2 regions of the Streptomyces blastmyceticus genome follow, and region 1 is predicted to be linked to the other one. Evidence: predicted binding sites of a transcription regulator. Region 1 holds the regulator's gene; the other holds the start of a gene.
What was found. Region 1 encodes HspR, which represses chaperone genes until heat shock. Its sites were predicted from a motif close to TTGAGNNNNNNNNNCTCAA; they were not measured.

Region 1 (15,839 bases):
ATCCCGGGCGGGGGCTGGCAACCCCCGCCCCCTGGGATCACGCCGCCGGTGACGGACCCGCGAGCGCGTCCTGCCGCTCCGGCCCCACTGTCAGACCGTCCCCGGCCGGGGCGACGTCCACCCTTACAGTGTCGCCCTCGCGGATGTCACCGGCCAGGATCGCCCGCGCGAGGCGGTCGCCGATGGCCGTCTGCACCAGGCGGCGCAGCGGGCGGGCGCCGTAGCTGAGGTCGGGTGCGGTGCCGTCGGTGGCGTCCGGGTTCTTGCCGAGGGTGGCGAGCCAGCGCAGGGCGGGCTCGGTGACGTCGAGGGTGAGGCGGCGGTCGGCGAGGCGTTTTTGGAGGTGGGCGATCTGGATCGCGGCGATCCGCTCCAGCTGGCCGGTGCCGAGGGCGTGGAAGACCACGAGGTCGTCGAGGCGGTTGAGGAATTCGGGGCGGAAGGAGGCACGGACGGTCTCCAGCACCTTCTCCTTCTTCTGGTCCTCCTTGAGCAGCGGATCCACCAGATAGGTGGAACCGAGGTTGGAGGTCAGGATCAGGATGGTGTTGCGGAAGTCGACCGTGCGTCCCTGGCCGTCGGTGAGCCGTCCGTCGTCCAGGACCTGGAGCAGGATGTCGAAGACCTCGTGGTGGGCCTTTTCGACCTCGTCCAGGAGCACGACGGTGTAGGGGCGGCGGCGTACGGCCTCGGTGAGCTGGCCGCCTTCCTCGTAGCCGACGTAGCCGGGCGGGGCGCCGACGAGCCGGGCGACCGAGTGCTTCTCGCTGTATTCCGACATGTCGATGCGGACCATGGCCCGCTCGTCGTCGAAGAGGAAGTCCGCGAGTGCCTTGGCCAGCTCGGTCTTGCCGACGCCTGTGGGGCCGAGGAAGAGGAAGGAGCCGGTGGGGCGGTCGGGGTCGGAGACGCCCGCGCGGGAGCGGCGCACGGCGTCGGAGACGGCCCGTACGGCCTCCTCCTGGCCGATCAGGCGCTTGCCGAGCTCTTCCTCCATGCGCAGCAGCTTCTGTGTCTCGCCCTCCAGCAGGCGGCCGGCGGGGATGCCGGTCCAGGAGGCGACGACGTCGGCGATGTCGTCCGGGCCGACCTCTTCCTTGACCATGAGGTCGCGGGTGGCGGCCTCCTGCTCGGCCTCGGCCTCCGCGGCGGCCGCGAGCTCGCGCTCCAGGCCGGGGATCTCGCCGTAGAGGAGCTTGGAGGCGGTGTCGAAGTCGCCGTCGCGCTGGGCGCGCTCGGCCTGGCCGCGCAGGTCGTCGAGGCGTTCCTTGAGCTCGCCCACCCGGTTGAGGGACTGCTTCTCCTTCTCCCAGCGGGCGGTCAGGCCCCGCAGCTCCTCCTCCTTGTCGGCGAGGTCGCGGCGCAGCTTGGCCAGGCGCTGCTTGCTGGCCTCGTCCACTTCCTTGGAGAGGGCGAGTTCCTCCATCTTCAGCCGGTCGACGGCGCGCTGGAGCTCGTCGATCTCCACGGGTGAGGAGTCGATCTCCATGCGCAGCCGGGAGGCGGCCTCGTCGACGAGGTCGATGGCCTTGTCGGGCAGGAAGCGGGAGGTGATGTAGCGGTCGGAGAGGGTGGCGGCGGCGACGAGGGCGGAGTCGGCGATCTGGACCTTGTGGTGGGCCTCGTAGCGGCCCTTGAGCCCGCGCAGGATGGCGATGGAGTCCTCGACGGAGGGCTCGGCGACCAGGACCTGCTGGAAGCGGCGTTCCAGGGCGGGGTCCTTCTCGATCCGCTCGCGGTACTCGTCCAGCGTGGTGGCGCCGACCATGCGCAGCTCGCCGCGGGCCAGCATCGGCTTGAGCATGTTGCCGGCGTCCATGGCGGAGTCGCCGCCGGCGCCTGCGCCGACGACGGTGTGCAGCTCGTCGATGAAGGTGATGATCTGGCCGTCACTGGACTTGATCTCGGCCAGGACGGTCTTGAGGCGTTCCTCGAACTCGCCGCGGTACTTCGCGCCCGCGACCATCGCGCCGAGGTCGAGGGAGACCAGGCGCTTGTTGCGCAGCGATTCGGGGACGTCGCCCTTGACTATCCGCTGGGCCAGCCCCTCCACGACGGCGGTCTTGCCGACGCCCGGCTCGCCGATGAGGACGGGGTTGTTCTTCGTGCGGCGGGAGAGCACCTGCACCACACGGCGGATCTCGGTGTCCCGGCCGATGACCGGGTCGAGCCGGCCCTCGCGGGCCGCGGCGGTGAGGTCCTGGCCGAACTTCTCCAGCGCCTTGTACGTGCCCTCCGGGTCCGGGGACGTCACCCGCTGCCCGCCGCGCGCCGTCTCGAAGGCGTCCAGCAGCTTCTTCGCGGACGCGCCCTGCCCTGCCAGCAGCTCGCCGGTGCGGCCGCCCTTGGCGGCGAGGCCGATGAGCAGGTGCTCGGTGGAGATGTAGGTGTCGCCCAGCTCGCGGGCGCGCTGCGAGGCGTCGGCGATGACGGCCAGCAGCTCGCGGTTGGGCTGCGGCGGCGCGACCGTCGAGCCCTGCACGCTCGGCAGCCCGGCGAGCTCCCGCTCGGCACCGGAGCGCAAGCCCGCGGCGTCGGCCTCGACGGCGGCGAGCAGGTCCATCACGTTCTCGTTGTCCTGGCCCGCGAGGAGGGCGAGCAGCAGGTGCGCGGGGGTCATGTCGGCATGCCCTGCCGACACGGCCCGCTCACTGGCACCGCTCAGCGCCTCACGGCTCTTGTTGGTCAGCTCGGCATCCACGACTGTGCGCTCCTCCTCTGTGCTGCTCCGATGGCTGTCCTGCTTCAGCCAACGTGCGATAAGTTGAGCCTATTCCACTCAACCTTGTTCTGGCCAGCACGCCCAAGAAGTGGATCATGGTTGCGCCCGCTTCCCGGACCGCGCCCCTTCCCATGGTCCGGCCGCGAGGGGCCTCCCGCGCGTCGGCCGGCCCCAACTACCCTTCCCTCCATGGCCCACGATCTGCGCGACCTCTCCCCCGCCTACGTCGAGTTCTGGCGGGAGCGGCACATCTGCACCCTCACCACCTCCCGCCCCGACGGCAGCCCGCACCTCGTGCCCGTGGGCGTCACCTTCGACCACGAGACCGGGATCGCCCGGGTCATCACCAACAAGGGCAGCCGCAAGATCGCGAACATCCTGGACGCCGGCCCGGACGGCGCGCGGGTCGCGGTGTGCCAGACAGGCGAGCGGCGCTGGGCCACGCTGGAGGGCGTCGCCGTCGTCCGCACCGAGGCGGAGGCGGTCGCGGACGCCGTCGCCCGGTACGCCGAGCGGTACGGCCGGACGCCCGCCCCCAACCCCGACCGCGTCCTCGTCGAGATCACCGTCACCAAGGCGCTGGGTCTGGTCTGACGGACCCCGGTTGGCCCTGTGCTGATGCCGCACGGCGCGGCCGCTCGTACGGTCGGGGTGACGGTCGTCACGACGGCGAAGACCCGACGGCACAGAGGAGTACCCACGTCATGAGCGGCCCCGAGAGCGCGGATCACGTCAGCGTCCATCTGACCGGCTGCGGACACCAGGACGCGGGCGCGGTGTTCCGCGCCCTGGAGGCCGCGTTCCCCGAGGGCGCCGGGCCGCCGCGCAGCGAGACCAGCGCCGCGGGGCCGGAGCACCCCATGGTGTGGTGCATGGTCGTCGACGCCCGCACCCGCCACGCGCCGTCGGCGGTGGCGACGGCGGTCCCGCTGACCGGCCCGGTCGAGGTCGACCTCTTCGGCGCCGCGGACCCCGTGCGCCAGGTCCAGGAGGAGCTGGCCACGGCCTTCGCCGTGGAGAGCCGCGGCACCGTACCGGGCGAGCACGAGCTGGAGGTCCGCCTCCGCCTCACCGGCTGAGCGACATGGCAAGGGGCCCGGAGAGCAGTCGCTCTCCGGGCCCCTTGCCGTACTCATCCCTGGTCGCGTCTGGGACGCCAGACCACGAGCGCGCTCGTCTGCTGCACGTCCTGGTACGGAACCAGGTCGCGGCGGTAGGACGCGTGCACCGCGGCCTCGCGCTGCTGCATGGCCGAGGCGGCGCCCTCGACCATGCCCTGGAGCTCGGCGACGCGCGCCTTGAGCGCGGACACCTGGTTCTCCAGCTCGATGATGCGCTTGATCCCGGCGAGGTTGATGCCCTCGTCCTGGCTCAGCTGCTGGACCTGCCGCAGCAGTTCGATGTCGCGCGCCGAATAGCGGCGGCCGCGCCCGGCCGTGCGGTCGGGGGAGACCAGGCCGAGCCGGTCGTACTGCCGCAGCGTCTGCGGGTGCAGACCCGACAGCTGCGCGGCGACGGAGATGACGTAGACCGGCGACTCGTCGGTCAGCTGGAAAGGCTGTGCTGGTTCGAAGCGCCGTCGTCGGCCGTCCATCTCATGCTCCCTTCGCGGCCTGGAACAGCTCGGCCCTAGGGTCCTGGCCCGCCGTCGCCTCGCGGTAGGCCGCGAGGGCCTCCCGCGCCTTGTCGTCGAGCTCCTTGGGCACGGCCACCTCGACGGTGACCAGGAGGTCGCCGCGGGTGCCGTCCTTGCGCACCGCGCCCTTGCCCCGGGCGCGCATCGTACGGCCGTTGGGCGTGCCCGCCGGCAGCTTGAGGGTGACCGGGGGGCCACCGAGCGTCGGAACCTTCACCTCGCCGCCGAGCGCCGCCTCCGCGAAGGAGACCGGCACGGTGACGGTGAGGTTGTCGCCCTTGCGCCCGAAGACGGGGTGGCTGTCGACGTGGACGACGACGTACAGATCGCCGTTCGGACCGCCGCGCTCGCCCGGGGCGCCCTTGCCGCGCAGCCGGATCCGCTGGCCGTCGGAGACGCCCGGCGGGATGCGCACCTGCATGGTGCGGGAGGACGTGGCCCGGCCGCTGCCCTTGCAGACGTCGCAGGGGTTCTCCGGGATCAGCCCGCGGCCCTTGCAGTCGGGGCAGGGGTCGGTCAGCGAGAAGCCGCCGCCCGAGCCGTGCGACACCTGGCCGGTGCCGACGCAGGTCGGGCAGACCCGCGGGGTGCCGTTCTTGTCGCCCGTGCCGGAGCACGTCTTGCACGCCGCGGAGGAGGACATGCGCAGCGGGACCGTGGCCCCGTCGACCGCCTCGGTGAAGCTGAGCGACACCTCGGACTCGATGTCCTGGCCGCGCCGCGGCTGCGTGCGCGTGCCGCCGCCGCGGTTGAACAGGCCGCCGAAGACATCCCCGAGGCCGCCGCCGAAACCGCCGGCGCCCGCCCCGCCCCCGCCCTGGGCGCCCCCGAAGAGGTCGCCCAGGTCGAAGTTGAAGGAACCGCCGCCCGCGCCGCCCGGACCGGGACGGAAGCCACCGCTGCCGAAGAGGGCGCGCGCCTCGTCGTACTCCTTGCGGCGCTTGGGGTCGGCGAGGACGTCATTCGCCTCGGAGATCTCCTTGAAGCGCTCCTCGGCCTTGGCGTCGCCCTTGTTGGCGTCCGGGTGGTTCTCGCGGGCGAGCTTCCGGTACGCCTTCTTGATCTCGGCCTCGGTGGCGTCCTTGGGCACGCCGAGGACCTTGTAGTAGTCCTTCTCGACGAAGTCCTTGGTGCTCATCCCCGGCGTCCCTCCTTCCGGTCACTGCGGTCGGTCATGGCGTCAGCCCTTGTCCGGGCCACCGCTCTCCTCGGCCGGCTCGTCGCCCTCGCCGTCGCCCTTCTGGGCGCCCGGCTGGGGCTCGGCGACGGCGACCCGCGCGGGGCGGATCGTCCGCTCGCCGATCCGGTACCCCGGCTGCAGGATCTGCACGCACGTGGTCTCGGTGACGTCCGGCGCGTAGCTGTGCATCAGCGCCTCGTGCACCAGCGGGTCGAAGGGCTCGCCCTCCTTGCCGAACTGCTGGAGGCCCATCTTGGCGACGACCGTCTCCAGCGACTCGGCGACGGACTTGAAGCCGCCCACCAGCTCGCCGTGATCACGGGCGCGGCCGACGTCGTCGAGCGTGGGGAGGAGCTCGGCCAGGAGGTTCGCGACGGCGATCTCCTTGACCGTGGCCCGGTCCCGCTCCACCCGGCGGCGGTAGTTCTGGTACTCGGCCTGGAGCCGCTGGAGGTCCGCCGTGCGCTCGTTGAGCGCCGACTGGGCCTGGTCCAGCTGTGCCTGGAGCCCTACCTCGACCAGTTCTTCCCCGGCCGGGGCCGGGCCCGCCTGGTCGGCGGACCCGGCGCCCTGCGCCGCGTCTTCGGGGGTGGCGTCGGAGGGGACTTCAGGCTTCTCGTCGAAACCCGGGGTCTCCTCGGTCACGCCGCACCGCCCTTGGGCTTCTCGTCGTCGACGATCTCGGCGTCCACGACGTCGTCCTCGGCCTTGGGCTGGCCCGCACCGGCGGCACCCTCGGCGCCCGCGGCACCCTGGGCGGCCTGCGCGTCGGCGTACATCGCCTGGCCCAGCTTCTGGCTGACCGCGGCGACCTTCTCGGTCGCGGTGCGGATCTCGGCCGTGTCCTCGCCCTTGAGCTTCTCCTTCAGCTCACCGACGGCGGTCTCGACCTCGGTCTTGACCTCGGCCGGGACCTTCTCCTCGTTGTCCTTGAGGAACTTCTCGGTCTGGTAGACGAGCTGCTCGCCCTGGTTACGGGTCTCGGCGGCCTCGCGGCGGCGGTGGTCCTCCTCCGCGTACTGCTCGGCCTCCTGGCGCATGCGGTCGACCTCGTCCTTGGCGAGCGAGGAGCCGCCGGTGACGGTCATCTTCTGCTCCTTGCCCGTGCCCAGGTCCTTCGCGGTCACGTGCATGATGCCGTTGGCGTCGATGTCGAAGGAGACCTCGATCTGCGGGACGCCACGCGGGGCCGGCGGCAGGCCGGTCAGCTCGAACATGCCGAGCTTCTTGTTGTACGCCGCGATCTCGCGCTCGCCCTGGTAGACCTGGATCTGCACGGACGGCTGGTTGTCCTCGGCCGTCGTGAAGATCTCGGAGCGCTTCGTCGGGATTGTGGTGTTGCGCTCGATCAGCTTGGTCATGATGCCGCCCTTGGTCTCGATACCGAGGGACAGCGGGGTGACGTCGAGCAGCAGGACGTCCTTGACCTCGCCCTTGAGGACACCGGCCTGGAGCGAGGCGCCGATGGCGACGACCTCGTCCGGGTTCACACCCTTGTTGGCCTCCTTGCCGCCGGTCAGCTCCTTGACGAGCTCGGCGACGGCAGGCATACGGGTGGAACCGCCGACCAGGACCACGTGGTCGATCTCGGACAGGTTGATGCCCGCGTCCTTGATGACGTTGTGGAACGGCGTCTTGCAGCGCTCCAGCAGGTCCGCGGTCAGCTGCTGGAACTGGGCGCGCGTGAGCTTCTCGTCCAGGTGCAGCGGGCCCTCGGCGGAGGCCGTGATGTAGGGCAGGTTGATCGAGGTCTCGGTGGACGAGGACAGCTCGATCTTCGCCTTCTCAGCGGCCTCGCGGAGGCGCTGGAGGGCCATCTTGTCCTTGGACAGGTCGACGCCGTGACCGTTCTGGAACTGCTTGACCAGGTAGTCGACGACGCGCTGGTCCCAGTCGTCACCACCGAGGTGGTTGTCACCGTTGGTCGCCTTGACCTCGACGACGCCGTCGCCGATCTCCAGCAGCGAGACGTCGAAGGTGCCGCCACCGAGGTCGAAGACCAGGATGGTCTGGTCGTCCTTGTCGAGGCCGTAGGCCAGGGCGGCCGCGGTCGGCTCGTTGACGATGCGCAGGACGTTGAGGCCCGCGATCTCACCGGCCTCCTTGGTGGCCTGACGCTCGGAGTCGTTGAAGTACGCCGGGACGGTGATGACCGCGTCGACGACCTTCTCGCCAAGGTAGGCCTCGGCATCCCGCTTGAGCTTCTGCAGGATGAAGGCGCTCATCTGCTGCGGGTTGAAGTCCTTGCCGTCGATGTTGATCTTCCAGTCGGTGCCCATGTGGCGCTTGACCGACCGGATCGTCCTGTCGACGTTGGTGACGGCCTGACGCTTGGCGACCTCGCCGACCAGCACCTCACCGTTCTTCGCGAAGGCGACGACGGACGGCGTGGTCCTGGCGCCCTCGGCGTTGGTGATGACGGTGGGCTCACCGCCCTCGAGAACACTGACGACGGAGTTCGTCGTACCCAGGTCGATGCCGACCGCACGTGCCATGTCGATTCCTCCAGCTGACTTGAGTGGAACAGACTCAAGGGTGCAACACGGATCTCCCGCTGTCAACGGACATGAGTCGGGCCCACTCAACTCTTATGCGGGCCTTATGCGCAGGGCGAGGGGCGACGGCCGCCCGGAACAGGGCCGCGGAGGGGTGCCCGAGCGACACAGATCACCGGCGGTGCGCCTATATCGGGGGCGCGCGAGTGAGTAGTCTCGTACAGACCGGATAAGTTACTGATTAGTAATTCGCTCTCGCAGGTTCGAGGAGCCCGCCATGCAACTCGCCGCGATCATCGTGGTGCTGGTTCTCACTGCGGTCGCCGTGGCGCTGTTCGGCCGCGCCGTCGCGCAGTTCATCAAGTTCTTCAGGCTCGGTGCCCCGCTTCCGGCAGGTGCCCGCGTCGACGAACCCGGCCGCCGCACGGTCACCGTGGGCAAGGAGTTCGTCGGTCACACCCGGATGAACAAGTGGGGGATCGTCGGCGTCGCCCACTGGTTCGTGGCCGTCGGCTTCCTCACGCTGGGCGGCACGATCCTCACCGCCTACGGCCAGCTGTTCAAGGCCGACTGGACGATCCCGTTCATCGGCACCTGGCTGCCGTACGAGCTCTACATCGAGTTCATCGGCCCCGCGACGGGCCTCGGCGCGCTCGCGCTGATCATCATCCGGCTGCTCAACCTGCCCTCGCGGGCCGGCCGCAAGTCCCGCTTCGCCGGCTCGACCGCCTGGCAGGCGTACTTCGTCGAGTACGTGATCCTGGTGATCGGCCTGGCCATCTGGGTGCTGCGCGGGCTCGAGGGCTCGCTGCAGGGCGTCGACCACTACGAGGCCGCGTACTTCAGCTCGTACCCGCTGATCGCGCTCTTCAAGGGACTGAGCACCGGGACGCTGCAGAACCTCACCTACCTCGCCGCGATGATCAAGCTCGCCGTGACGACGATCTGGGCCATCACCGTGGCCTCGAACATCGACATGAGCATCGCCTGGCACCGTTTCCTCGCGTTCCCCAACATCTGGTTCAAGCGCGAGGCGAGCGGTGACGTCGCGCTCGGCGCGCTGCAGCCGATGGTCAGCGAGGGCAAGCCGATCGACTTCGAGGACCCGGGCGAGGACGACCAGTTCGGCGTCTCGCAGATCGAGCACTTCTCCTGGAAGGGCCTCCTCGACTTCTCCACCTGCACCGAGTGCGGTCGCTGCCAGTCGCAGTGCCCGGCCTGGAACACCGGCAAGCCGCTCTCCCCCAAGCTCCTGATCATGGCGCTGCGCGACCACTCGCACGCCAAGGCCCCCTACCTCCTGGCGGGCGGCGGCAAGACGGCCGAGGGCGAGGAGAAGGCCACCGCGGAGCAGCTCAAGGACGTCCCCGCGGCCGCGCTGGCCGAGGCGGAGCGGCCGCTGATCGGCACGCTGGAGGAGAACGGGGTCATCGACCCCGACGTCCTGTGGTCCTGCACCACCTGCGGCGCCTGCGTCGAACAGTGCCCCGTCGACATCGAGCACGTCGACCACATCGTCGACATGCGCCGCTACCAGGTCATGATCGAGTCCTCCTTCCCCTCCGAGGCGGGCACGATGCTCAAGAACCTGGAGAAGAAGGGCAACCCCTGGGGCCTGGCCAAGAAGCAGCGCCTGCAGTGGACCAAGGAGGTCGACTTCGAGGTCCCCGTCGTCGGCAAGGACATCGAAGACCTCACCGAGGTCGACTACCTCTACTGGGTCGGCTGCGCCGGCGCCCTGGAGGACCGCGCGAAGAAGACCACCAAGGCCTTCGCCGAACTCCTGCACATCGCCGGCGTGAAGTTCGCGATCATGGGCGGCGACGAGAACTGCACCGGTGACTCCGCGCGCCGCCTGGGCAACGAATTCCTCTTCCAGCAGCTCGGCCAGCAGAACGTCGAGATGCTCAACATGGCCTTCGGCGAGGACGCGGAGGAGGGCGTGAAGGTCGAGAAGGCGAAGAAGAAGATCGTCGCGACCTGCCCGCACTGCTTCAACACCATCGCCAACGAGTACCCGCAGCTGGGCGGCGAGTACGAGGTCATCCACCACACGCAGCTGCTGCAGCACCTCGTCGACGAGGGCAAGCTGGTGCCGGTCACCCCGGTCGAGGGTCTGATCACCTATCACGACCCCTGCTACCTGGGCCGCCACAACAAGGTCTACACCCCGCCGCGCGAGATCATCGCCAAGGTGCCCGGTCTGCGCAACGAGGAGATGCACCGCCACAAGGAGCGCGGCTTCTGCTGCGGCGCCGGCGGCGCGCGCATGTGGATGGAAGAGCGCATCGGCAAGCGCATCAACAACGAGCGCGTGGACGAGGCGCTGTCCCTCAACCCGGACATCGTCTCCACCGCCTGCCCGTTCTGCCTCGTCATGCTCACCGACTCCGTCAACGGCAAGAAGAACGAGGGCAAGGCCAAGGAGTCCATCCAGGTCGTCGACGTCTCCCAACTCCTGCTGGAGTCGGTCAAGACACCCGTCGAGCCGGAAGGTGACGGCGAACCGGTGGACGCGCCGGAGCCCGAGCCGGTGAAGTAGCGGCTCGCACGCATCGCGTATCCCTGACGACGGCCGGTTCCCGCGTAACACCCGCGGGGACCGGCCGTTCGTCGTACGGCGTGGACGGCGTACCTTCTGACGACGACACCGTTCACACCTCGCCGGGCCCTGAGTTTTCCCCTAGGGGATGTCACAGGACGGCCGCAATGGCAGGGCCGATTCCCCCGCCCCGGCTCGGCGCTTCTCCGGAGCGGGTACGTTCGAAGCGTGGCTGGATTCAGGATGGGACGCGGACGGGACTCTCACGACCCCGGTCCCGCGCAGCAAGGACAGCGCCCGGGGCAGCAGTACCAGGCCCCGTACGGCGGTCAGGCGGGCGGCCAGGGCGGCGGTCGGCAGTGGCAGCAGCCACCGGCGCACGACGAGCCGGAGTACTTCGGCGGCGGCCCGCAGCAGGGCTACGGCCAGTACGGCGACCCGGGCCGCCCGGATCCGCACTACGGGCAGAGCGCCGACAATCCGGGCCACACCCAGCAGTTCAGCCTCGGCGAGGCCCCGGACGCCTACGGCCCGTACGACGGCGGTCAGGCGGGCGGCCCGTACGGCGGCGCCCCGCAGGGCGGCGGTCCCTACGGCGACGGCTCGTACGGCGACGGCTCGTACGGCTCCGGTGACACCTACCGCGCGGGGCAGCAGATGCCCGCGCCGCCCGCCGGGCCGCGCCTGCCGTGGAAGGAGCTGCTGAAGGGCATCGTCCTGCGCCCGTCCGCCACCTTCTGGCAGATGCGCGACCACGCGGTGTGGGTCCCGGCCGTGATCGTCACCTTCGTCTACGGCCTGCTCGCCGTCTTCGGCTTCGACAAGGCCCGCCAGGACGTCCTGAACGCCACGCTCGCGAACAGCATCCCGTGGGTGCTGATGACGGGCGTGATCGTCGTGGTCTCCGGCCTGATCCTCGGCGCGGTCACCCACACCCTCGCCCGGCAGCTCGGCGGCGACGGCATATGGCAGCCGACGGTCGGCCTGTCGATGCTGATCATGTCGATCACGGACGCGCCGCGGCTGCTCTTCGCGATGTTCCTGGGCGGCGACAGCACGGTCGTCCAGGTGCTCGGCTGGGCGACCTGGCTGGCGGCCGCCGCGCTGTTCACCTCGATGGTGAGCAAGTCGCACGACCTGCCGTGGCCGAAGGCGCTGGGCGCGTCCGCGATCCAGCTGATCGCCCTGCTGTCGATCATCAAGCTGGGCACGCTGTAGCGCCGCCCGCTCCTCAATGCGCAAAGGGCCCCGGTCGCACCGACGCGACCGGGGCCCTTCCGTACTGCATTTATGCGCGCAGAAGACCTGCGTACAGAAGGCCTGCGCGCAGAAGAACTACGCGTCGAGGATCTGACCCTCGCGCCGGACGACCGGCGGCTCCACGCTCCACGGGAAGTTGATCCACTCGTCGGTGCGCTTCCAGACGTACTCGCAGTCCACCAGGGAGTGCGACTTCTGGTAGATCACGGCACTGCGCACCTCCGCCACGTGGTCCAGGCAGAAGTCGTGCACCAGCTTCAGCGTCTTGCCGGTGTCGGCGACGTCGTCGACGATCAGGACCTTCTTGTTCGAGAAGTCGATCGCGTTGGGCACCGGCGCGAGCATGACCGGCATCTCCAGGGTGGTGCCGACGCCGGTGTAGAACTCCACGTTGACCAGGTGGATGTTCTTGCAGTCCAGCGCGTACGCCAGGCCGCCCGCGACGAAGACGCCGCCGCGTGCGATGGAGAGGATGATGTCCGGCTCGTAGCCGTCGTCCGCGACGGTCTGCGCCAGCTCACGGATGGCCTGCCCGAAGAGGGGGTAGGTCAGATTCTCGCGCTTGTCACTCACTGTTGCTGTTCGCCTTGTCCCTGCTCAGACCTGCGTGCGGTGAAAGTTCTGGAAGGACCGCGAGGGCGTCGGCCCGCGCTGGCCCTGATAGCGGGAGCCGTGCTTCGCGGACCCGTAAGGATGCTCGACGGGTGAGGTCAGCCGGAACATGCACAGCTGCCCGATCTTCATCCCCGGCCACAGCTTGATCGGCAGCGTGGCCATGTTCGACAGCTCCAGCGTCACGTGGCCGGAGAAGCCCGGGTCGATGAACCCGGCCGTCGAGTGCGTCAGCAGACCGAGCCGGCCCAGGCTGGACTTGCCCTCCAGACGGGAGGCCACATCGTCGGGGAGCGTGATGACCTCGTACGTCGAGGCGAGCACGAACTCACCGGGGTGCAGGATGAACGCCTCGTCGCCCTCCGGCACCACCTCACGGGTGAGGTCGGCCTGCTCGACGGCGGGGTCGATGTGGGGGTACCGGTGGTTCTCGAACACCCGGAAGTAGCGGTCCAGCCGCACATCGATGCTCGAGGGCTGCACCATCGATTCGTCGAACGGGTCGATGCGCACCCGGCCGGCGTCGATCTCGGCCCGGATGTCCTTGTCTGAGAGAAGCACGGGTCGAGGATACGCGGAGAAGGCGGACAACGCGGGCCCGGTCCGAACGGACCGGGCCCGCGAGCCGCTCAGCGCCTCTTGATCACCGCTTCTGGACCGCCACCGGCACGGAATGCCGCAGCCGGGCACAGCGCGGGCAGCGGAGCAGTCGTCCCGGGCCGAGCCGGCCGGGACCGAGGTTCTGCATCGGGAACGAAGCGGTGCTGAACACGTGCCCTTCGGCACAACGAACGACGGTGCGCTCCATCGAGCTCCCTTTCCCCATGGTGTTGCTCATCCGTGCCTCCGGCACGACATGAAAGACAAAAGCCACATTAGGGGATGCATTCCAGTGACTCACACCCGGCACTCCCGACCGCGCCCGCCGACTTGCCGCCCCTACGGTACGCCCCAACTCCCGCCGCCCGAGGCCGCGTCCCCACCCACCTCACCGACCCCACCCACGCCAGGGAGACCCTCACGGCACGTGCGCCGAGGGCCTTCGATGGGGTAGAGTGTGCGACGATACGACGCCCCGAAACGGGCATCTACGCGGGTGTAGTTTAATGGTAGAACATGAGCTTCCCAAGCTCAGAGCGCGAGTTCGATTCTCGTCACCCGCTCCATAAAAGGAAGGCTCAGGTCAATGACCTGGGCCTCATTTTTTTGCCCTCCCGGCAAGCCCCCAATCTCTGACGGCGTTTCGGTGCTTTTGCTCACCGGTGTCGGCTCGACCGGTCTACCCGGCGTGAAATTCGGATAAGTTGCCGTGCCGAATGATCAACGATCTACGTCAGACCCCGATGCGGAGTACGACATGAGCACATATCCGGGCGGCACCGCCGGACCTGCCGGCTGGGCGGCCTCGGGGGCGACAGGCCCCAACGGCTCCTATCGGAACCAGACTCTGAAGTACCAGCAGATCGAGCTGAGCTTCGACGAGTCGGTCACGCTCCGGACGGTCATAGGCCACTGGGCGACCGCGGCCTTCGCCGCGACCCTGGTGTGGCTGATCTGCGGGCTGTTCGGCCTGCTGACGAACGACTTCGACTTCGAAGAGGCCGGTACCGCCTTCAGCGTGGGCGGCATCCTGGCCTTCATCGTCTTCTGGCTGATCCTGCTCTTCTCCTCCTTCACCGAGCCCGTCTCGGAGTGGCGGACCCTGCTGGAGGACAAGGCGCAGGCGTCGCCCTCCGCCTATGCCGCGATCTACGGCGCGCTGTCCCACCGCCGCATCCCGGTGACGGCCGTGCCGTCCCGGATCCGCAGCGACATCCTGCAGCCGGAGGCGGTCACCAACCGTCTCGTCGTCAGCAGCGGCCGGTACGTGGCCTACGTATCCGTCTTCGAGTACGGGACCAGCCTCTACCTCGGCTGGACGATGTGGCGCATCCGCCCCGGCGCGGTGATCATCGGCACGTATGTCAAGGACCTCGTCGGCGGGCTCATGGGCCGCACCGGTGACGTCAACCAGATGCTCCGCACCGAGCGGCCGCGCGCCATGCGGGAGGCCGTGCACTCGGCGGTCCGGGAAGGCGTGGAGATCGCGGTCCAGGGCGTCGAGGTGCCCATCGCCTCGGCCTTCGGACAGGACCTGCCCATCATGACCGCGCCGGGGCAGGGGCCGGCCGGCCCGCCGGCTCCGCCCGGGCCGCCCGTCATGCCTGTCGCGCCGCCGACCCGGCCCGTACCGCAGCCCGCGCCGCCGGTTCCGCCCGCGCCGGGCGGGCACACCGGGCATCCCGTGCCCCCGGCAGCACCCGGCAGCCACGGCCCCGCTTCACCGCGGACCCACTGAGCGGCATGGACCAGCAGACCGACAGGACGCCCCCGCCGGGCGTCCTGACCGTCGGCGACGGCACATCGGTGTGGGCCTGGGCGGCCGTCCGCATCGAGGCCGCCGCCGACCTCACCGAGACCAGGGAGTACGCCGACCTCACCGAGGACGAGCGCCGGACCAAGGCGGTCGCGGCAGAGACGGCCTGGCTGGCGGGCCAGTGGGACACCCGCCACGACGCCCGCATCGAGCTGCGCTATCTGACCGACCCGGCGGAGCGCAGGATCTCGTGCGCCCTGCTGGCCCGGGTGCGCGGCGACGGCGCGGCCACGGCAGAAGACTCGGCCGTGACCGCGGTGCTCGCGCTCCGCGACCGGCTGGGGCAGCTGCCGCACCACGTCCACGCCGCCCCGGTCGAGGACGCGGCCGAAGTGGCGCGGTGGCTCACGCCGTTCACCCCCGACCCGGCCGGCCTGGCCGAGATCCGCAAGCGCTACCGGACGGGCCTGCCCAACCGGCCCGACGCGGGCGTGCAGTACTACCTCTCCCCGCAGCCGTTCACCGCCGCGGCGCCGCCATGGGACGCGCTGTGGCAGGCGCTCGCGGCACACCCGTACCCGCTCATGCTGACGGTCGGCCTCGAACCGTACCGAGTGCCCGACGACCTCGGGCCGATGCTGCACCGGATCGCCACCCACTACGGGCGGCTGGCGACGCCGGGACAGCTGCCGGAGGGCCTGTGGAGCCCGACGACCCAGCTGGCCCCGGACAACTTCGCCGTGGACGCCGCGAAGGTGTACGCGGACGCCGCGCGCCGCTACGCCGACCGCGCCTTCCGCATCCGCATCGCGCTCGCCTCCCCGAACCCGCTCCCCGAGTCCCTCGCCGAGCTCGTCGGCGCCACGGTCTCCCCGCAGGAACGGCCCGGCCAGGGCACCACGCTGACCGAGACCTTCACCGGTCCCGCGCACGTCACCGTACGGCCGTCGCCTCCGGAGCTCGCGGCGGCGTGGACCGGTATCACGACGCTGGAGCACGCCCGTTGGGGCGGCGACCAGCGCTGGCAGCTGCCCGA
Region 2 (15,839 bases), on a different contig from region 1:
GAAATTCTGGCTAGAGAGAAAGAAGAGCGATCCCAGCACAGGGCCTAAGGATAAAAATCTTTGGGCCTCGGTCGATGCGCGGATGTCGGCCATGCAGGTCGCCGCTTCCATCCGTGTTGCGAACGCTGAGAAAGCCGCCGGAGCGGCAAAAGCAGCGGTCGGCAGGGTGAACGACGCGCAGGCGGAGGCCGGAAAGATAGCCGACGCCGCTGGTGCCCCGCAGGGGCGCGGCCTCGCCTACGCCCAGCAGTCTGCTCAGGTCGCCAAAGCGACCGCGGCTGCGACGGAAGCAGCTGCAAAAGCAGCCAAGACCGCCTCGAATGCCTTGAGCGCAACGGGCGGCGACACCAGGACGCTCGCCGCACTGGCCGAGACCCAGACTCACGCACTCCAAGCCGAGTATCACCGCGCGGCCGCCGTTGAAGCAGCCGCTCAAGCCAAGGCCGCCGCCAAGGGTGCTGCCAAGCAAGCCGAGGACGCGCACTCCCAGGCTGGTAGGGCCACGGCGGCCAAGGCCAGGGCAGAGGCTGCAGAGGAGACGGCGCGCAAGGCAGCCGATGACGCGCGGGAGAAGCGGGTCACCGCAGAGCAGGAACAGAAGAACGCTGCCAAGTACCGCTCGGAGGCGGACGCCCAGCGGGCGAAGGCCGCTGAGGCCGACAAGCGGGCACAGGAACAGAAGGAGCGTGCAGCGTCCGCACTCAACGGTGCCCAAGCCGCGGGAAAGACCGCGTCCGAGAAGTCCGACGCCGCCGAGGAGGCCGAGAACAGGGCTGCTCTGGCGCGTGACGCGGCGGTCGCGGCAGAACGGAGGAAGGACAGTACCGCGTCGCGGGCCAAGGCCTTGGAAGCCATCGCTGCAGCCGCTGACGGAACAGCAGATGCGAAGGATGCCAGAAGCGCTGCCGACGACGCCAAGTCCGAGGCTGCACAGGCCGCCGATGCATCCGCCAAGGCGCGTTCGGCGGCTGATGATGCCTCCGCGGCCGCGATCGGGGCACGCGAAGCCGCGACCAAGGCCGGAGGTTCGGCGAAGCGGGCCCGTGCGGCGGCTGACGGGGCGGCAGCGGATGCCGCTGTGACCGGCGCAGCCGTACTCACCGCCCACGCTGCGGCCGCCGAAGCCATCGAAGCTTCCGAACACGCGGCGGGCAACGTCCGAGAAGCTGAGAAGCTGGCCAAGAAAGCAGCGGAAGCCGCCGGCACCGCCCGTAAGGAAGCCACCGCCTCACGCGCCGAGGCAGGCAAAGCCCAGGCATCCAGCGCCGAAGCGACTGGCCATGCCTATGCGACCGCGTCAGCCGCAGCGGCCGCCCGCGACTCCGCCGCCGAAGTGATCAAGCCGGCCAACATAGCCATCGGTCTCGGCAGTCCGTACCGGGAATTCGACAGTTCGGCAGGTCTGGCCGTTCTCATCGGACAGACCTCCAAAACCCTCTCCCAGCAGCAAGCCGCAGCAGCCAAGGCCAAGGCGGACGAGGCGGCACGCGCCGCCAAGGAAGCGAGAGAGCTCGCCGCCAAGGCCGACAAAGACGCCAAGGTCGCGGCCGAGGCAATAGCGAACGCGGCTGAGGACGCCGGGAAGGCAGCACAGTCCCTCACAGATGCCCGGACCTACGCCGCCCAGGCCGCCGACGCCGCAACAGCGGCACAGAAAGCCGACACCAACACCCAGAACTACGACGTGCAGGCCAGAACAGACGCTCTGACCGCTGACGCAGCCGCAGGTGGCGCAGAAGCCGATGCCGCCGCAGCACGCCGCAGCGCCACCGACGCCGAGAAGGACGCCGGCAGCGCCAGGAAGGCTGCGGACAGCGCGGACAAGGACGCCATCTCAGCAGGTGAGGTGGCCGGCCGTGCGGACCGCAATGCCACGGCAGCGGAGACAGCAGCCGCGAACGCTCGTAACGATGCGAAGGAGGCTGATGAAGCGGCCTCCCGTGCAGAGGCAGAGGAGCGTGCCCGGGAAGAAGCTGCACGTAAAGCCGCGATGGATGCCGGGAACCGCGGCACCACTGGGGACTCGGGTGCGCCACCGACTGCTGACGACGAGGCAATTCTGCTCAAGGCCTGTGGCCAAACTTGCGTAGACGACTTCCGCGCAGCCCGCGCCGCCATGGATGCCGACATCATCGACTGGATCAAGGCCAACGGAGCCAACGTCCTGCTTGAGGTAGTTGGCGTAAATGATGTCAGGCGCTGTCTTGCGAAGGGCGACTTCGAGAGCTGCATCTGGGCCGTGATCAGCGTCGCCGGCTGGGCAGCCGTCATCATGAAGATTGGCCCCGTGAGCAAGGCTGTTGTGATAATCGGCAGCCGTATCGGGCAGTTCTTCCAGAAGGCCTCTTGGGGCAAACGGACCGTGGAACGGCTCCGTAAGGTCATCGACGCTGCGAAGAAGGAGCCGCAGCCCAAGCCAGACCCCAAGCCTGACACATGCCTGAGGCTGACGAAGTCTCGGTCAGTAACTGCATCTGCTCAATCAGGTGGATGCGACGTGACCTTCACCGACAAGAAGCGACCGTTTCTGGGGTCGGACGGCAAGTACCACTTGAAGGAAGGGGACGGCGAGGTCAATATCGACGTACCCACCGACGTCAGTCGCACCATCACGGACATCGACCGTATCCAGGACGGCGTCCTGTGGGAGGAGAAGACTGCGACCTTCCCCCGCATCGATGATGTCGACAAGTGGGTCGACAAGCAGGTGGAGAAGAAGCTCCGCAGCTACATCGAAGCACGCCAATACATCAAGGGATACGAGGACGCTCCGATCGGGCTCGCCTTCACCGAGTCAGGCGTGAACCCAGCCCTTCGTGGCCCCGTGGAGCAACGGGTACGCGAACTCCGGGCCGAATTCCCGAACATCGAAATCCGTCTAAGGTGGCCGTCATGAGCTACATGTTCGAACTCGGAGATGAAACCATCTGGAGCCCCACAAATCGGGTAGGGCAGCTCTACATTGGGATGCTTCGAGCCACAGCAGATGTACTGGAGCAGCCCACGGGGCTCGACGCGGTGAGCGAGGACCTCTACGACATCGACTTGTCCGCGTTCAGCAGCCTCGTTCGACGGATGCTGAGTGTCCGGACCGAGAGCGTTCACCCTTACATGTGGCGTCTCCTGGACGGCGTTCTTCCCATCTGTGTCGCCATGGTGGAACGGGCTGGAGGCACCGTCATCGCTACGACCGAGGAGGAAGCTGCCTACCTGGCAGAGGTTCACGCGATGGACCTGCCGATGGCGGCCTGATGTCGTAGCTCACCGTCGGGCCACCTCCCTCTGGAAAGTGCCCTCATCTGGCTAGGCTCGCGCACCATGGCTCGGCCCCCTCCGGGGTCGATGCCGTCCACCGGCGTGAGGGGTCGGGACGTGGAGGGATGACGCGGGTCGTAAAGCGAAGCAGCCCCGCGTTACCCCGGAGCGTTCCGGCCCGGCCCATCACATCCAAACAGGACAGGGACCCGGCGCGGTTGGCGTTACTCGTCGCCTCGGCCGCCGAGCAGCTGGGGCGGGGCGGTGACCTGTCCCACGGGTTCTACCTGGGGCAGCCGATATTCCTGTCGCTGGCCCTGGTGACGTGCTCCCCGAATCGAGCGGAGTCTGAGCTGAGCTGCCCTCTCGGTTAGGGCGTGCCCGATGAGACGTGCGGTCGTGAGTGGTCGAACGGCTCGACTGAGAACCGATGCAGCCGGAGCGTGTGGTCAGCAGTACGGCCAGGACGACGGCGGTGGTAGCGGGGTACTGAGGTTCGAAGGGGCATCACATGCCGGCGGTGCTCGTGGCATCTGGAGTGTCTGTACCCCGAACATCGTCTCCTGGCAACAGGCGCAGTTCCGCCAGGACTTGGCCGTCCGCCTCCAAATCGGGCCGATCGGCAGTGAGCAGGCATGCGGCGGGCAGGGCTCCCACGCTTCCGCAGTGCAGCGCTGGACCGACCGGACCGTCAACAGCTTCCCTCGGCGCCGGGCCCGGGTTCCCGACCGTGCGTATGTGCCCCCTATGGCGTCACTCGCGGCGCACTTACATGATCCTGCCTCCCTGATCGCGTGGCGAATTCCCCCTCTTGTGACCCGAAGACGGCTGAGGAGACTTGGGTGGGTTCGCACCGTTCGCGTATCGCGCGGAATTCCACCATTGCACCCGGATGGCATTCCGCCGCGCCCAAAAAGGGGGACCGACATGGCTCGAAAGTACGTATATCTCGCAGTGGGCAGGCAGCAAACACGGCTCTACCGGTTCGACCCGGTCGACTGGGATATCGCCCTGGTCGACAAGGTCCCGGCGTACAAGGGCTATTACGCCGCGATGGGCGAGCGGGACGGCAAGCTGTACGCGATGAGCGGCCAGGATCTCGTGACCGTCAATCCCGAGGGGGGCGCGCCCAGCGCACAGCACGTAGCCGGGTTGAGGGTGACGGGGACCTGGTTCTGCGGAGATGTGAAGCCCGACGGATCGACGCTCATCGTCTGCGCCGGCCCGGCCGACCCCGCGTACGAGATCAACCTGGGCAGCAAAGCGGCGACCGCCCTCAATCCGGCTGGTGCGGGACGCTGGGACGACTGGTCGTACCACCCCAACGACGGCCGCCTGTACGCGGTGGAGGGCGACAACGGCGACCTGCTCCACATGGACTTCTCCCGGTCCCCGGCCAAGGTCGTACTGAAGAGGGCGGTCTTCCCGCCCGCGGAACAGAGCTCCAGCGGTGGCCGGAAGTCGTATTCCGCCGTGTTCTTCGATGAGAGCGGCAATTTCTACGCCATCGACTCCAAGGGCAACGCGAACGTCCTGGACCTCACGGCATCGACCAAGAGCAAGCCGGCCACCAAAGAGTCCATCGGCACATCGCGCAGGCTGAGCGATACACCGCTGCCTGTGGGTGACTTGGAGGTGTTGAATGCGGCGGGAATGGTCGACAAGATCCCGGTTGTCGCCCCACCGGTGATCACGGAACCGCGGGACAAGGCGCCGGGCACGCCGCGTCAGGTCATCCGGGGGACGGTGGCCGAAGGGGTGGACAAGGTCGAGCTGTTCGAGGAGGTCAGCGGATCCCGGATTCCGCTCGGCTCCGCGGTATTGCAAGGAAGCAGCTGGACGTACACCCCGACCAAAAACTGGTCCGTGGGCAACCACACCATCCTCGCGGTGGCCCATAAGGGAAAGAGGGATTCCCTTCCCGCGACCGTGCGCTTCTCGCTCGCCGCGCTCGCACCTCCGGTGATCACGGCGCCGCTGGACGGTGCGACGGTCGACCTGCGGCAGGTCATCCGGGGCACGGTGGCCGAAGGGGTCGACGCAGTCACTCTCTCCGAGGGAGGCAGCGAGCTCGACACCCCCCGGTTGAGCGGGACCGCATGGACGTACACCCCGATCGAGGACTGGGCCGAACGCGCGCACACCGTTCAGGCCGTCGCCCGCCGGGGATCCGAAGTTTCCGCGCCTGCGACGGTGCGCTTCACCGCCACCGACCCGAACCTGAAGGTCGACCAGAAATTCGGGAGCCACTGGAAGAAGGTATGGGACAAGGATCCGCAGATCTATTCCTTCACTCTGACCGTGCGAGCCAAGCGAACCAGGATCACCACATGGACGGTCATGTTCCAGGTGCCGCCGAACACCACGGTGGATCCGGACTGGGCGCGGACATTCGCCTTTGAGGTGGTCGAGCGCGGGGACAAGGGCACGGTGAAACTCCGGAACTCCGACTCGAAAAAGACCATCGACCCGGGCTCACCCCTGCCCCTCGGCATCCAGGTTCTCTTCCCCGGCGAGGACAAGACTCACGAATTCCTGGAGAACCTCTCCGGCCGCGAAGGCACTGGCGGCAAGTAACCGGGCCCGCCCGGTCGGCGCCCCGTGATCGCCCGCCGGAACCGGCGCCGCCGAACAGCGGGCCGGTTCCGGTGGCGGGCCGTAACTCGCCCCATGCCCAGGCCACTTCGGGGAGACATCGCGGGCCGCTGCGCAGCCGGGCGGCCAGGGCGTGGCCGAGGAGGTCGCCGCGCCGAAGCCGAGCATCACCTTCACCGCGCCGTCGGGCACCAGCCTTGCCCTGCTGCCCGGACAGGGTCGCCCCTGAAATTATCTCGCCCGTTCCCGTCTCGTCCGGTACGGTCACGGCAGTTCCCAGGCTGAGAGCAGGTTTCGTCATGGCATATCGTATCAGTGAACTCGTACTCGGTTGTCGCGACCCCGAGGTGCTGGCGCGGTTCTGGTGCGAGGTTCTGGACTTCGTCGTGCTCGACCGCGAGGGCGCCGAGATGGTGGAGATCGGGCCGCGCGAAGGGTTCGGTGGTCCGCAGCCGACGATCATCCTCAGTCGCAGGGATGAGCCGGAGCCGGGGAAAACCCGGCTGCACATCGATGTCAACGCCACCGACCGCGATCAGGACGCCGAGCTCGAACGCCTTCTGGGGCTCGGTGCGCGCCCGGCCGACATCGGCCAGACGGGGGAAGAGCAGTGGCATGTCCTGGCCGACCCCGAAGGCAATGAGTTCTGCCTGCTCAAGGCCCGCCTCAACCCGCTCTGATGCGACTGGTCCCGGAGCGTGTCCGATTCGTTCAAGAAGCCGCGCACCGGCCCCGCCTACGTTTCCGGCATGGGTATTCGCATCGAAGTTTTCGAGCTGGTCGTCGCCGACATGGCGCGCTCACTGGCCTTCTACCGTGACCTCGGCCTCGGCATTCTCCTGGACCCCGACGGGAATCCGGTCGATCTGTTCAGCGCGCCGGTCTGAACTCGCTCAACGGCACGCCTGCCAGCGCCTTCACCTCCCTGCTGAGGTGGGCCTGGTCGGCGTAGCCCACCGCGAACGCGATCTCGGAGAAAGGCTTGCCACGGCGGGCCAGTTCGACGGCCGGTTCATCCGCAGCACGCGCGAGAGCGTCCTCAGCACGATCGGGTCGGGCTCGCCTGCCCTGCCCCTGGCCAGTCCGCTGAGGAACAGGCCGGGTGCCGCGGTCTCCTCGACGGATCGCCCGGCCGGGCTGGGGGTGGCGGGAGGGGGCGGGACGCGCAGGGGGAGTGCGGGACGTAAAGCGAAGCAGTCCCTCCCCCAGCTACCGCTGGGAGGTGCCCCCACCCCCGGAGCGGCACGGCCCCGCACCCGACAACGAAGGCCAGCCAAAACCAGCCCGGCCGGCGCTTGAGGACGCCCGCCGCAGGCGTCGACAAGCCGCACCCGGCAACGAACCCGCACCCAGCAGAAGGCACACCCCTCAGCGCGCCAGCAAAATGCTCGTGACCTGCTCCGGAAGAAAGTCCAGCGGATCATCCGGCGTCCCCGACGCGCGGCCGTCGTGAAAACGACCCGGCGTGCAGCCGATCATCGTGCCGAACGTATGCGAGAAGTGGGCCTGGTCATGGAAGCCCGCCCCCGTCGCCGCCCGCGTCCAGGACATGCCCGACCGCTTCAACCGCAGAGCCGCCTGGAGGCGCAGCACCTGTGCGGCGCCCTTGGGCGTGGGGCCGAGCTGTTCGCGGAAGCGGCGTTCGAGGTGGCGGCGGCTCCAGCCCGTACCGGCGGCGAGGTCGTCGATGCGGATCCGGCCGTCCGTGCGCCGTAACTCGCGCCAGGCCCAGGCCACTTCGGGGAGGCATTGCGGGCCGGTGCGCAGCCGGGTGGCCAGGGCGTGGTCGAGCAGGGCGAAGCGGGTGGGCCAGTCGGGGCATTCGGCGAGCCGTTCGGTGAGGTGTCCGAGGCCGTGACCGAGGAGGTCGCCGGGGTCGAGCGTGAGGTGGGCCCACTCGGCCATGGGGACGGCGAAGAGGCGGTAGGCCGCCGGAGGGGACAGCAGGACCGTGACGCCGTGCAGCAGTCCGCGGTGCACACCGATGGTCGCGGTGGTGCGCAGGCCGTTGACGAGGGAGGTGGCCGTGGTCACGGCGCGCGGTTCGACCGCGTCGACCATGTCGAGCGGGGCGCCGAAGCCGAGCATCACCTTCACCACGCCGTCGGGCACCACGAGCCGGCGGCGCGGGCCGCGGACCCCGAAGTGGAAGCCGCGGTAGCCCAGGACGGATCCGCGCAGCTCGGCGGCGGCCGGTGCGCTGCGGACCAGTTGCTGTATCGCGGCCACGGCTCCCCCACCCGGCGCGTGCCTATGACATCCGCTTCACCGTACGTCCGTACGGGCCGGAACCGAGGCGGGAAATCGGTCGCTTTCCTACAATCCACGCCGCCGCCCGGCCGCCAGACTCGGGCTCGCGGGCATGGACATGCCCGCGACTTACGAGGGGGAGGAAACACCGTGACCACCCACCACATCAGAACGAAAAGCCTGCTCGCCGTACCCGCGTGCATGGCGCTCGCGCTCACCGCGGGGCTCGGGGCGGCGCACGCCACCGCGGCCGAGGGCGGCCGCTACGCGGCGCAGGCGGAGCACGCCGGGCTGACCGGCGCGCAGTCCGTCGCGCTCCAGAAGGACGTGGACCGCTACGTCGCCCAGACGGGCGGCAAGCAGGTCTCGGCCAACAGGGTCGATGTGCGGGGCGGCTTCGTGCTCGTCGCCGTACCGGGCGAGAAATACGCCCGCGACCTGCGCACCACCACGCATCCGACGAGCGCGGCCGACTGCAATTACCTCAACTTCTGCGGCTGGCCGAAGGCGAACTACGAGGGCACGGTGTGGCAGCACTCCAGCTGCAACATCTACTGGGAGATCCCGAACGGCTGGAACAGCGGCGGCTCGTGGTGGAACAACCAGTCCGAGGGCACCGTGGCCAGGATGTACAACAAGAGCAAACACCTCGTCTACTCGACGCCACCGGCCCAGGTGGGCAACGGCTCGTACGACGCGCACGGCAACTGGCACCCGGTCTGGTACGTGAAGGTCTGCTGACCCCGGCATGAGGAGAGGCTCCCGCACGGGGGCAGGAGCCTCTCCTCGTGTTGCCGGTGGGCGCTACGCCGCCATCGCCACCTGTGACGACGCCGGCTGGAGGGCCAGTTCCAGGACCTGGCGGACGTCGGCCACCGGGTGGACTTCGAGCTTGGAGAGGATCTCCTGCGGGACGTCGTCCAGGTCGGGTTCGTTGCGCTTGGGGATGACGACCGTGGTGACCCCGGCGCGGTGGGCCGCCAGCAGTTTCTGCTTCACGCCGCCTACGGGGAGCACGCGGCCGGTCAGTGAGACCTCGCCGGTCATCGCCACGTCGGGGCGGACCTGGCGGCCGGACAGCAGGGAGGCCAGCGCGGTCGTCATCGTCACGCCCGCGCTCGGGCCGTCCTTGGGGACCGCGCCCGCGGGGACGTGGAGGTGGACGCCGCGCTCCTTGAAGTCGCCGACCGGGAGCTCCAGTTCGGCGCCGTGGGAGCGGAGGAAGGAGAGCGCGATCTGCGCGGACTCCTTCATCACGTCGCCCAGTTGGCCGGTCAGGGTCAGGCCCGCGCCGCCGGTCTCCGGGTCGGCCAGCGACGCCTCGACGAAGAGCACGTCGCCGCCCGCCCCGGTCACCGCGAGGCCGGTCGCCACGCCGGGCACGGCCGTGCGCCGCTCGGCCGGGTCCTGCGCGGACTCCGGCGTGTGGTGCGGGCGGCCGATCAGGGCGCGCAGGTCGTCCGCGCCGAGGGTCACCGGCAGCTCGCGCTCGCCGAGTTCGTGCTGGGCGGCCACCTTGCGCAGCAGCCGGGCGAGGGCGCGCTCCAGGGTGCGTACGCCCGCCTCGCGGGTGTACTCGCCGGCCAGCGTGCGCAGCGCCCCGTCCTCCAGGGTCACCTCGTCGGCCGCCAGGCCCGCGCGCTCCAGCTGCCGGGGCAGCAGGTGGTCGCGGGCGATGACGACCTTCTCGTCCTCGGTGTAGCCGTCGAGGCGGACGAGCTCCATGCGGTCCAGGAGGGCCTCCGGGATGGAGTCAAGGACATTGGCCGTGGCGAGGAAGACGACGTCCGAGAGGTCGAGTTCGACCTCCAGGTAGTGATCGCGGAAGGTGTGGTTCTGCGCCGGGTCCAGGACCTCCAGGAGGGCCGCCGCCGGGTCGCCGCGGAAGTCCGAGCCGACCTTGTCGATCTCGTCCAGGAGGACGACCGGGTTCATCGAGCCCGCTTCCTTGACCGCCCGCACGATCCGGCCGGGCAGCGCGCCTACGTACGTGCGCCGGTGGCCGCGGATCTCCGCCTCGTCGCGCACGCCGCCCAGGGCGACGCGGACGAACTTGCGGCCCATCGCGCGGGCGACGCTCTCCCCCAGCGAGGTCTTCCCGACGCCGGGCGGACCGACGAGCGCGAGCACCGCGCCCCCGCGCCGCCCGCCGATCACGCCCAGCCCCCGGTCGGCGCGCCGCTTGCGCACCGCCAGGTATTCGGTGATCCGCTCCTTCACGTCCTCCAGGCCCGCGTGGTCCGCGTCGAGGACGGCCTTGGCGCCGGGGATGTCGTACGCGTCCTCGGTGCGCTCGTTCCAGGGGAGCTCCAGGACCGTGTCGAGCCAGGTGCGGATCCAGCCGCCCTCGGGGCTCTGGTCGGAGGCCCGCTCCAGCTTCTCGACCTCCTTGAGCGCGGCCTCGCGGACCTTTTCCGGCAGGTCGGCGGCCTCGACGCGGGCGCGGTAGTCGTCCGGCTCGCTCTCGGGGTCGCCATTGAGCTCGGCGAGCTCCTTGCGGACGGCCTCCAGCTGGCGGCGGAGCAGGAACTCGCGCTGCTGCTTGTCGACGCCCTCCTGCACGTCCTTGGCGATCGACTCGGCGACGTCCTGCTCGGCGAGGTGCTCACCGAGCCAGCCCACGGCGAGCTTCAGCCGGGCCACCGGGTCGGCGGTCTCCAGCAGCTCGACGCGCTGGGCGACGGTGAGGAACGGGGAGTAGCCGGAGTTGTCGGCGAGCTGGGCCACGTCGTCGATCTGCTGGACGCGGTCCACGACCTGCCAGGCGCCGCGCTTGCGCAGCCAGCTGGTGGCGAGCGCCTTGTACTCCTTCATCAGCTCGGTGACCGCGCCGGGCAGGGGGTCGGGGGTGATCTCCTCGATCCGGGTGCCCTCGACCCACAGCGCGGCGCCGGGCCCCGTCGTACCGGCCCCGATCCGGACGCGCCCCAGCCCTCGGATGAGCGCGCCGGGGTCGCCGTCGGAGAGCCGGCCGACCTGCTCCACGCGGCCGAGCGTGCCGGTGCCCGCGTACGAACCCTCGACGCGCGGCACGAGCAGCACCTGCGGCTTGCCGTCTCCGGCGGCGGCCTGCGCGGCTTCCACGGCGGCGCGCACTTCGCCGTCGGAGAGGTCGAGGGGGACGACCATGCCGGGCAGCACGACCTCGTCTTCCAGGGGCAGGACGGGCAGGGTGAGCGGTGTGGACGTGAAAGCCATGATCTCCCCTTCGGCAGGCAAGTTGAGCTATGTCGACTCAATGCGTGGCGCTCCGCGGGTGTTCCCGGGTACGTGTTCGCTCTGAGCGATCGGCTGGGCGCCGGGCCGTTGCCGCTTGCGGCGGGAGCACGCTTCGCGCGCTGTCCTCAAACTCCCCCAGCTACCGCTGGGAGGTGCCCCCACGGGCTGGAATTGCGCACCCCGGGTCAGGCCTCGGGCGGGCGGCGGGTGTCGCGGATGAAAGGGCCACAGGCCATCCCGGTGAGCAGCGCTATGGGATGGCCCCAGCTCGCCAGGGGGTCCGCGAAGTCGATCAAGTCCTGCGCGCACATGAGCGCCGCGAAGCCGAGCAGCGTCCAGCCCGCCGGCCGGCGCAGCAGGCCGGACAGCGCGCCGATGCAGGCCATCACGCCGAAGCTGATGCCGTAGTCCAGCCGGTGCAGTGACGCCTCCGGGAGGCGGCCGGCCGCCACCGCGCCGGCCACGGGGAGCTCGGTGGCGAGGGTGGCCAGGACGTGGCCGAGGAGGAAGACGCCGGCCGCGCGGGCGGGGCCGATGCGGCGTTCGAGGGCGCTGAGGACGAGGGCGAAGAAGAGCCCGTACAGGGAGTAGAGGCCGCCCGCCACCCACAGGGCGCTGGCGACGAGGACGACGAGGGGCTGATCCGCGAGGTGGGCGGCGTCGGTGCTGGAGTCGCGCAGGAGCTGGTTGACGGTGGCCTCGTCGCCGAGGTCGGCGTAGAGCGCGGTGCCGAGCAGCACGAGTCCGTAGACGAAGGTGAACGGCGTGCCGGTCGGTGTCGGCAGCACGCGCCGCGCCCACGCGAGCGGGGAGATCCGCCGCCGCGTCCGGGGCGGCGGGGCGGGCACGCCCTCGACCGGCTCGCGCTGGGCCGGCAGAGGGCCGGGCATGCCGCCCGGAGCGGCGTCCTCGGTCGTCCGCTCCCCGGGGTCAACCACAGTCACTCGGCCAGGCCCCTTTCCGGCGGCTGCGCGACGGATCGCGGGCGGTCGTGCCCTATGCCTCACGCTCCGCCCTCACTGTGAACATTAAGGTCCCAGTGGCCCGGCAAATCAACCTCTGCCCGTGACTCCCGTCACGGGCCTCAACCGAAGATCCGTCCGCTGCGTCCGCCGGGCTCCCCGACCTACGGAGGCCTCGCCATGACCGACCAGGATGTCCGTTACGAGTCGCCCGTCACCGTGGACCGCCGCGAGGGCCCCCACGGCGAGGTCGTACTGCGCCGGAGGGGTGGGATCTACGAGATCATCGCGAACGGCTGCTTCCTGATGGACACCTCGGACGGGCGCTCGGAGCGCCTCCTGGTCGACGCGGCGCTGGCCGCCCTGCCCGCCGGGCGGCGGGATCCGGCGGTGCTGATCGGCGGCCTGGGCGTCGGCTTCTCGCTGGCGCGGGCGGCCGGGGAGCCGCGCTGGGGGCGGATCGCCGTGGTGGAGCGCGAGGCGGCGGTGATCGGCTGGCACCGGGGCGGACCGCTGGCCGCGTTCTCGGGCCCGGCGCTCGCGGACCCGCGTACGGAGATCGTGCACGCGGACCTGGTCGCGTACGTACAGACGGCGCCGGTCACGTACGACGCGCTGTGTCTGGACATCGACAACGGCCCCGGCTGGACCGTCACCGAGGACAACGGCGGCCTCTACTCCCCCGCCGGGCTGCGGGCCTGCCACGACCGGCTGGCGCCCGGCGGCGTGCTGGCCGTGTGGTCGGCGCGGCCGTCGGAGGCGTTCGAAGAGGCGCTCCGGAATGCCGGGTTCGAAGGGGTAAGAACCGAAGAGATCGCCGTTGCCCGGGGCGTCCCGGACGTAGTCCACCTCGCGCTCCGTGCCGCGTAGCCGTCCCCTGCCACCTGCCCGTACTCTGCTTGCCACAGCCGCAGGACTGTGTGGAGATGCAGGCCAACGGAAGACGCTAGGGGCGGGGCGCATGGAGCAGACACACATCGGCCCGAACGGTGCCGCAGCCTCCGCCGGGGCACAGCGCCGGGTGCTCGTCGTCGAGGACGACCGGACCATCGTCGACGCCATCGCGGCCCGGCTGCGGGCCGAGGGTTTCCAGGTGCGGACCGCGGGCGACGGCCCGGCCGCCGTGGACGCGGCCGAGGCCTGGCAGCCTGACCTGCTGGTCCTGGACGTGATGCTGCCGGGCTTCGACGGCCTGGAGGTCTGCCGCCGGGTGCAGGCGCAGCGGCCGGTGCCCGTGCTGATGCTCACCGCGCGCGACGACGAGACCGACATGCTGGTCGGCCTGGGCGTGGGCGCGGACGACTACATGACCAAGCCGTTCTCGATGCGGGAGCTGGCGGCGCGGGTGCACGTGCTGCTGCGCCGGGTGGAGCGGGCGGCGCTCGCCGCGCACACGCCGCGCACCGGCATCCTGCGCCTGGGCGAGCTGGAGATCGACCACGCGCAGCGGCGGGTGCGGGTGCGCGGCACGGACGTGCACCTGACGCCGACCGAGTTCGACCTGCTGGTCTGTCTGGCGAACACCCCGCGCGCCGTCCTCTCCCGCGAGCAGCTGCTCGCGGAGGTGTGGGACTGGGCGGACGCCTCCGGGACCCGGACCGTGGACAGCCACATCAAGGCGCTCCGCCGGAAGATCGGCGCCGAGCGGATCCGTACGGTCCACGGGGTCGGCTACGCGCTGGAGACCCCGGCGGCATGAGCGGCGGGACCGGCTGCGGGCCGGGCGGCACCGGCGGGGCGGGGGCCGCCGCCCGCGCCGCCGGGATCCGCGGCGCGGACGGCGGCGGTGCCACCGGCGCGCAGGACCGCCCCGTGGCCCCGGCGGGGCTGGGCGGCCGGGTCTGGGAGGCCCTGCGGCCGCTGGACCCCTACCGCTCGGTGAAGGCGGCGCTGGGCGCGCTGGTCATCGGGTCGGTGGTGATAACGACCTTCCTGGTCTTCGTGGCGCTGCACTCGGCGACCGAGCTCCGGGTGATCACCGTCTTCTCGATCATCGCCTCGCTGCTGATAACGCAGTTCGTGGCGCACGGGCTGACCGCGCCGCTGGACGAGATGACCGAGGTCACCCGGGCGATGGCGCAGGGGGACTACACACGGCGGGTGGGGGCCGGGCGGCGGGACGAGTTCGGGGACCTGGCCACGGCCTTCAACCGGATGGCGGCCGACCTGGAGGCGGTGGACACCCACCGCAAGGAGCTGGTCGCCAATGTCTCGCACGAGCTGCGCACCCCCATCGCGGGCCTGCGGGCGGTGCTGGAGAACGTGGTGGACGGGGTCTCGGCCGCCGATCCGGAGACCATGCGCACGGCGCTGCGCCAGACCGAGCGGCTGGGCCGCCTGGTGGAGCAGCTGCTGGATCTCTCCCGGCTGGACAACGGGGTCGTGCCGCTGCACGCGCGGCGCTTCGAGGTGTGGCCGTATCTGGCGGGCGTGCTGAAGGAGGCGGGGATGGCCAGCGGCTCGGGCTCCTCCCCGCACGCGCGCAAGGACGTCCATCTGCACCTGGACGTGTCGCCGCCGGAGCTCACGGCTCACGCCGACGCGGAGCGGCTGCACCAGGTGGTGGCGAATCTGGTGGACAACGCGGTCAAGCACAGCCCCCCGCACGGCCGGGTCACGGTGCGGGCGCGCCGGGGCGAGGGCGCCCAGTCGCTGGACCTGGAGGTGCTGGACGAGGGGCCGGGCATCCCGGAGGCGGAGCGGCACCGCGTCTTCGAGCGTTTCAACCGCGGTGGCTCGGGTCAGCAGGGGCCGGGCAGCGACGGCGGTACGGGCCTGGGTCTGGCGATCGCGCGCTGGGCGGTGGATCTGCACGGGGGAAGCATCGGCGTGGCCGAATCACCTCAGGGGTGCCGCATTCAGGTCACCCTTCCGGGCGGGCCTCGCGATCAAGGTTGACGTAGGGTCGGTGACGGAAGCACACATTCGAGGGAGTGTGGGGCACGCTCAAGCGAACCCTGAATCTCTCCGGAGCTGCGGAACCCCGTGTGTTTCCCGCCAAGTCATGCCTCGAAACCCCTCCGGGAATGTGACTTGCGCGACGACTGGCCCGGGTGGCCTGCATCATCGGTACAGACAGGCGTAGCCTTTATTTCCGCTGTCCATCACCTTGTGAAGCGGAAGAGGGCGGTTGCCGCCGTGTCGCCACAGTCCCCCAACACCTCGAGCGTCTCGACCGACCAGGACGGGCAGGGCAAGAGCCCTGCCGACGTCTTCGGTCCCAATGAGTGGCTCGTCGACGAGATCTACCAGCAGTACCTCCAGGACCCGAACTCGGTCGACCGAGCCTGGTGGGACTTCTTCGCCGACTACAAGCCGGGCCAGACGGCGGCTGCACCGCCGCCAGGTCTGACCGGGAATGCCCCGGCCGCTGCCGCTCCGGCAGCGCCGCCCGCGGCGCCGAAGGCCGCCGCGCCCGCAGCGCCGCAGCCCGCAGTCGCGCCTCCGGCCGCCCCGGTGGCCCAGCCCGCCGTGGCGAAGCCCGTGGCCGCGCCCGCGGCGAAGGCTCCGGCTGCCAAGCCGGCCGCCGCCGCCAAGGCCGCCGAGCCGGCCGAGCCC

Region 2: the regulator HspR is predicted to act here: its motif matches at 11,321-11,339, upstream of lon (endopeptidase La).

The regions. Positions count from the first base shown of each region.
Region 1 covers NZ_BAAABW010000016.1:123,737-139,575, forward strand. The annotation lists gene clpB (ATP-dependent chaperone ClpB) at 38-2,701, opposite strand; gene ABD269_RS14415 (pyridoxamine 5'-phosphate oxidase family protein) at 2,912-3,316, shown strand; gene ABD269_RS14420 (hypothetical protein) at 3,427-3,801, shown strand; gene ABD269_RS14425 (heat shock protein transcriptional repressor HspR) at 3,855-4,316, opposite strand; gene dnaJ (molecular chaperone DnaJ) at 4,318-5,496, opposite strand; gene grpE (nucleotide exchange factor GrpE) at 5,539-6,183, opposite strand; gene dnaK (molecular chaperone DnaK) at 6,180-8,033, opposite strand; gene ABD269_RS14445 ((Fe-S)-binding protein) at 8,311-10,575, shown strand; gene ABD269_RS14450 (Yip1 family protein) at 10,819-11,793, shown strand; gene ABD269_RS14455 (phosphoribosyltransferase) at 11,911-12,408, opposite strand; gene dcd (dCTP deaminase) at 12,433-13,008, opposite strand; tRNA gene ABD269_RS14470 (tRNA-Gly) at 13,540-13,613, shown strand; gene ABD269_RS14475 (hypothetical protein) at 13,805-14,785, shown strand; gene ABD269_RS14480 (ATP-binding protein) at 14,791-15,839, shown strand, end outside.
Region 2 covers NZ_BAAABW010000031.1:110,790-126,628, reverse strand. The annotation lists gene ABD269_RS30275 (hypothetical protein) at 1-2,896, shown strand, start outside; gene ABD269_RS30270 (DUF6086 family protein) at 2,893-3,252, shown strand; gene ABD269_RS30265 (DUF6923 family protein) at 4,183-5,832, shown strand; gene ABD269_RS30260 (VOC family protein) at 6,150-6,530, shown strand; gene ABD269_RS30255 (VOC family protein) at 6,549-6,737, shown strand; gene ABD269_RS30245 (helix-turn-helix transcriptional regulator) at 7,219-8,079, opposite strand; gene ABD269_RS30240 (peptidase inhibitor family I36 protein) at 8,251-8,841, shown strand; gene lon (endopeptidase La) at 8,905-11,298, opposite strand; gene ABD269_RS30230 (rhomboid-like protein) at 11,505-12,263, opposite strand; gene ABD269_RS30225 (spermidine synthase family protein) at 12,462-13,151, shown strand; gene ABD269_RS30220 (response regulator transcription factor) at 13,243-13,980, shown strand; gene ABD269_RS30215 (HAMP domain-containing sensor histidine kinase) at 13,977-15,179, shown strand; gene ABD269_RS30210 (multifunctional oxoglutarate decarboxylase/oxoglutarate dehydrogenase thiamine pyrophosphate-binding subunit/dihydrolipoyllysine-residue succinyltransferase subunit) at 15,420-15,839, shown strand, end outside.